Regions from separate parts of the Planococcus versutus genome, predicted to be linked through region 1. Evidence: riboswitches for the same ligand, from Rfam matches in the RefSeq annotation. Region 1 holds a riboswitch; the other holds the start of a gene.
The links. Region 1 has a riboswitch for cobalamin ahead of I858_RS13545 (ABC transporter substrate-binding protein). Riboswitches for the same ligand answer to the same signal wherever they lie in the genome.
Positions count from the first base shown of each region.

Region 2: another riboswitch for cobalamin. It lies ahead of I858_RS07845 (hypothetical protein); the one in region 1 lies ahead of I858_RS13545 (ABC transporter substrate-binding protein).

Region 1 covers NZ_CP016540.2:2,691,203-2,694,415, reverse strand. The annotation lists gene argS (arginine--tRNA ligase) at 1-1,534, shown strand, start outside; cobalamin riboswitch at 1,581-1,768, shown strand; gene I858_RS13545 (ABC transporter substrate-binding protein) at 1,925-2,896, shown strand; gene I858_RS13540 (FecCD family ABC transporter permease) at 2,889-3,213, shown strand, end outside.
Region 2 covers NZ_CP016540.2:1,541,792-1,545,004, reverse strand. The annotation lists gene I858_RS07850 (ABC transporter substrate-binding protein) at 1-888, opposite strand, end outside; gene I858_RS07845 (hypothetical protein) at 888-1,433, opposite strand; cobalamin riboswitch at 1,597-1,790, opposite strand; gene I858_RS07840 (HNH endonuclease) at 1,835-2,794, opposite strand.

The DNA.
Region 1 (3,213 bases):
TTACGCGACCAATATTGCCATGCAATTAACGCGGTTGGCTAAAAAAGCACCTCGTGCAATCGCAGAAGCTATCGTAGCGAACCTGGATAAAGATATGGCAAACATTGAGACGGTAGAAATCGCAGGACCTGGATTTATCAACATCACGATCAAAAAAGATTATTTACAAACTGTCATCAAAACAGTACTTGAACAAAAAGCTGAATATGGCCGTTCCACTGCTGGCGCCGGCGAACGCATTCAAGTAGAGTTCGTATCGGCTAATCCCACTGGCGACTTACACCTAGGTCATGCTCGTGGATCTTCAGTCGGTGATTCTTTATGCAACGTATTGGATTTTGCAGGATATAATGTATCACGTGAATATTACATCAATGATGCTGGCAATCAAATCAATAATTTGGCGTTGTCGATTGAAGCACGTTATTTTGAAGCACTGGGTAAAGGCGACAGCATGCCAGAAAATGGCTATCGCGGACAAGACATTAAAGACATCGCGCAAGCATTAGTGCAAGAGCATGGTGACAAATTTAGCGACATGACACACGAAGCGCGTTTTGAAGCGTTCCGTCAACATGGCTTAAAAGTAGAGCTTGCTAAATTGCAACAAGATTTAGCTGATTTTCGTGTTGAATTTGACGAGTGGTATCCAGAATCAGCTCTTTACAAAAATGGCAAAATTGACGAAGCATTGGCTAAATTGCGCGCAAATGGTCACGTATTCGAAGAAGAAGGTGCAACTTGGTTCCGCTCAACAACATTCGGTGACGACAAAGACCGTGTATTAATTAAAAACGACGGTACGTATACGTATTTAATGCCGGATATTGCGTACCATGAAGATAAGTTGCAGCGTGGATTCAATAAGCTAATCAATGTATGGGGAGCTGATCATCACGGGTATATTCCGCGCATGAAAGCAGCAATAGAAGCGCTTGGCTATGACCGTGATACGCTTGAAGTGAGCGTTATTCAAATGGTGCAATTGTACAAAGACGGCGAAAAAATGAAAATGAGTAAACGTACCGGTAAAGCTGTAACCATGCGTGAGCTAGTAGAATTAGTTGGCTTGGATGCTGTGCGTTATTTCTTCGCAATGCGTTCAGGGGATTCCCATATGGATTTTGATTTGGACTTGGCTGTTTCACAGTCAAACGAAAATCCGGTGTATTACTCCCAATATGCGCATGCTCGTATTAGTTCGATTTTACGTCAAGCAGAAGAACAAGGCTTGTTGGCATCAGAAGAGCACTTGAATTTATTGACTTCGGAAAAAGAAATTGATGTCTTGAAGAAAATCGGTGATTTTCCGCAAGTGATTGCAGATGCTGCTAAACAGCGTGCACCTCACCGTATTACGACGTACATTCATGAATTGGCGTCCCATTTCCACAGCTTCTATAACGCCAATAAAGTATTGGATGCGACAAATGTGGAAATGACAAGTGCGCGTTTAGCGTTAATCACAGCTGTAAAAACAACTTTAGCCAATGCATTAAAAACAGTGGGCGTCAAAGCTCCTGAAAAAATGTAAGCGAAAACCGATCATTTGCGTGTATAATGAAACCCAGAAACAAAACTTAATAGCGATTCATAAAGGTGCTTATGTCTAAGAACATGAGTTAAAAGGGAAGCCGGTTCCATTCCGGCGCGGTCCCGCCACTGTATGTGAGAGGAATTTGCAACATGCCACTGAAGCAACGCTTTGGGAAGGTGCAAAAAACCCGTGATCACAAGCCAGGAGACCTGCCTTTATGACAACAAACCCATATGCCTGCGAGGAAAGGCTGGATGCGCATGCTTTTTTATGGCGTCCTTTTAATCTCTCGCAGAATGTTGCGGGGGATTTTTCTTATTCTGATGACAGGAACAATTGAACGCATTTGTTAGTGCATAAAAATGACAACTAAAGGGGATTATATGTATGAAAAAGTTTTGGAAGTTTGGCGCAACAGCAGGAGTAGCAGCCATTATACTGGCAGGGTGCGGGGAGACAACAACACCTGAAAAAGATATTGAAACACCAGCAGAACCACCGACAGAAGTAGCAGAAGTTGAATTTCCAGTAACATTGGTAGACGCCGTTGGCGATGAAATTGTCATTGAAGAAGAACCTGAAGCAATCGTTTCAATGATTCCGTCGAATACAGAAATTGCTTACGAACTTGGATTAGATGAGAAAATTGTAGGGGTCTCGGATTTTGATAATTATCCAGAAGCAACAGCAGACGTTGAAAAAATTGGTGGGCAAGAATTTAATGTGGAAAAAATTATTAGTCTTCAACCAGACTTAGTACTCGCACATGAATCAGGACTGGGTGTGGGCGATGCTGGGTTGCAACAATTGCGTGATGCAGGTCTTGAAGTGTTTGTTGTTCAAAACGCAGAGAGCTTTGATGAAGTATATGATTCCATTTCAACTATCGCACAAGCGACAGGTGCAATGGAAGAAGCAGAAAAAATTGTATCCGAAATGGAAGTACAAGTAGCTGAAATTGAAAAACTAGCAGCAACGATTGAAGAACCAAAAACTGTCTTTTTGGAAGTCGGCAGTCAGCCGGACATCTTCACGACAGGAAGCGGCACATTCATGGATGAAATGCTATCAATAATCAATGCTAAAAACGTAGCTGGCGATTTGGAAGGCTGGATCAGCATGGACCCAGAAGCAATCGTTGCAGCTAATCCAGACGTGATCATCACGACTGAAGGCGGGTATGTTGAAGATGCAGTGGGTCAAATTAAAACACGTGGCGGCTTTGCAGAAGTAACAGCTGTGAAAGAAGACGCTATCTATAGTCTAGACTCGGACATGCTCACTCGTTCAGGTCCACGATTAACAGCCGGATTGATGGAAATGGCGCAGGCAGTTTACCCTGATGTTTTCAATGAGTAAAAACGTTATAGCTTACGGGGTTTCTCTACTAACTTTAGTAGCAACAATTTTATTAGGAGTAACGGTTGGAACGGTATCGATATCACCATCCGTGTTGTGGAATCCTGCCTCCGATGAAGCGGCAGCCAATATTTTATGGAATATCCGTATGCCGCGTGTAATTTTGGCGGGACTTGTTGGAGCAGCACTGGCAATTGCTGGTGCTGCATTCCAAGGGCTTTTAAAAAATCCATTGGCCGATCCTTACACCTTGGGAGTGTCTTCCGGTGCCTCCGTTGGCGCTGTGATGACGCTTTTTTTTGGTATTTCCATCCCAT
Region 2 (3,213 bases), 1.1 Mb from region 1:
TCCAATTCTTGGTCCAGGACGTGAAGTGATGTCTGCATCTAAGAAAAAGACTTGGTCATTTTGAATAGCTTCGATGTCGCTCCACCCTTGACGCGCTTTAATCTCTTCTATTGGATCGTCTGTATACGAAACCGTTGTTGTAATGATTTTGGGATTGCGCTTAATTACTTCTTCTTCAGAAATTTTCGGCCATCCTTCAAGATCACCAAAAATGTTTTCAACATTTGCATGATTTAATATTTCTTGTTGGAAAGTTTTTTCTCCTGCCGTATAAAGTTCCGGAGAAGGACTAATTTCAAAATATAGTTGTTTTGTTGCATCGATCGATTCAACTTTTTCTTGTACTTTTTCAATTTGTTCTTTGATTGAGTCGTTTACTTCTTCACCTTTATCTTCAAGCCCCATAACCGTTGAAATTTGTTCAATATCTCCATAAACATCTTCAAAAGATTCGGCAGATTCAATAACAAACACTTGAATACCCGCAGCTTCTAATTCTTCATAACCTGTTGGTGCACCTGTCGAATAACCAATCACGACATCTGGATCTAATTCGATAATACGCTCTGCATTAAAAACAACTGAGTCAGAAACTCGTTCAACTTCTGCAGCTTCAGCTGGATATGTGTCATAATCAGTTGCGCCAATTAATTTATCACCAGCTCCAATTTCATACAATATTTCCGTGTTGCTTGGAATTAAAGAAACCACAGTAGCAGGAACTGTTTCAAATGTTAATGCATTGTCTAAGTCGTCAGTAACTGTATAACTTGTTTGTTCTTTTGGTTTAGTTTCGGTTTCTGATTTTTCTGTTGTGTCAGACTGACACGCACTAAGAGTTAATGCCATTACACCGATGGATGCGAACTTAAATAAAGATATTTTCATTAGCTTTTGGTCACTTCTTTCTTTTTTGGTCTCGTTGGATAAGACTTGCTGACAAATGGAATTTCTTCCACGCCATGATGTTGATTAACATACACAGCCATTGTAAACAAAACATTGGCTAGCAGATGCGCATAATTGAAAAGAATTTCAGGCACGTCTCGTTCTACGCTTACTTTATGTAGAGCACGAACGGATTTTTTCGCTTCACTGCGACAGACGTGCAAAACACAAGCAGCATGCGTTCCTTGTGGCAAAACAAAATTGCCAATTTTGTCTCTTGTGAAGTTTACATAATAATCATACATATTACTTAACATTTGCAAATCTTCATCCTGTATAGCCACTTTCCCGCGAACAGAGCCGTTCAAATGATACGCCATGGGTTGTAGTATCTGCAAGTCTCGTTGAATCACTTCAATATCCTTTGTTAATGACAAAGCTTCCCCAATCCGTGTAGTTAACGAGTCGGTTCGAATTTCAAAATCTACAGTTGCTGCAGATTCACGCATAAATGGATAACAAAGAAACCGCATATCTTTTTTCATCTTCTCACCTCACTTTTAGTTGGTGAAAATCACTGCATTGAACGCTCTCCAAACAGCAAAAAGCCGCCCTCAAAAGAGGACGGCGGCATAACTATTTAAAGACATACTCGAGCAGTCAAAAATAGAGACGTGCCGTATGATTCCCTTATCTTCCGAAGAGTAAAAATACGTTCAAAAAAAGGTAGGTCTCCTGGCTTGTGCATCGATTTACTTTAAGAACCTTCCCGTTTAGCTGTTCAATCTAAACAGTGGTGTTTTCTTATTTCATACGCACTTACAGTTGCGGAAACAGCCTCGGAATGTAACCGAGTTCCCTGTTATGCTGACGAATCAGCACCTTTTTTCTGCATGATTATTCACTTTGTTTTAGTGTAGCACATCCTACAAGACAAAAGATGCATTCAAATCATTCCGTTTTCATTTTTTCGTAGTTTCACTTTGCGCGGTTCGGCAAATACGACTCGTTTGTGCCATCTTAAATAAGATGCATGTTCTGGTGATACAGTTATTTTTAAGTTTTTTTTCAACCGATAAATCGAGTAATCTTCCTCGGGAATTTGGCTTGAGATATGGAGACGTCCTCCCCCAGTAAATGCGATATATCCAGCCAAATACAATGCACAATGATTGGCACATAGCAACACACCATTATAGGGATCTAATCGCTCTGATGTTGAACTGTCTTTCCAAGGTTTGGCATGTGTTGCTCTTAGCACTTCTCCAATCGCAATTCCGCAAAGTGGACATTCTCCATTCCAAAGTGGCAATAAACTTTCTCTAAATTGCGCTTTCCCCCGACGCATCTTCGTTTTGATTTCCAGCTCTGCTTCTGCAATTAAACTAAGCAATGGATCATGTCCGGTTTTCTTGATGACTTCCATTGATAATTCCAATTGTTCGACTTCGAGCGTGAAAATATTTAATGAACTTATCAATTCTAACAACTTTATCGCTAATTCTTCATTACACGGATACAAATAACCAGAGTTGCCACCTGCATCTTCTTGAAATGCTGAATACTTCATTGGCAATAACGGTTCAATTTCTTGGAAGAAATTCTTTACGTGCAATGGGTATTCCAATTCTCGGTAAGCAACATAACTGATAAACGCCGCTTCTTCACCTTGATGTTCGTTGAACTTTTTGGGTATTATACTTTTCGTACAATCTTCTTGAACACGACTAATAGCCACTACAAATCCTTTCACATAATGAAAAACGATATCTCCTTTTTTAACTTCTTGCATACGGTTCCAAGAATGTGGCACCATTCCCGATTTATCCATCTGCGGTGTCCAAAGAAGTCCTGCATTTCGCTCTTCGTGGTACGTCTCTCCTTGCATAACAATGAAACTATTCATGAATGGCCTCCTAATAATAATGTTGATCCAATCTAATGACTCCTATGTAGTAAAACAATTTAATCAAACCCAAACCTCTTCTTCTATTTTAACTCAATTTCAAAGCTTTTGTTGGGTTTAAGAAAAGCGTAAGCGCCCGTGTAGGTCCGACAAGCGCTGGAAGCTTTACCGGCAATGGCGTTTTTCAGCCATTGTGGTAAAGCTGAAGCGACTCGAGGACCTAGGCGCTGAAGCTGGACACTCAAAAGCACAAGCGCCCGTGTAGGTCCGACAAGCGCTGGAAGCTTTACCGGCAATGGCGTTTTTCAGCCATTGTGGTAAAGCTGAAGCGACTCGAGGACCTGGGCGCTGAAGCTGGACACTCAAAAGCGTAAGCGCCCGTGTAGATCCGACAAGCGCCGTCACACAAAAACAGCCAC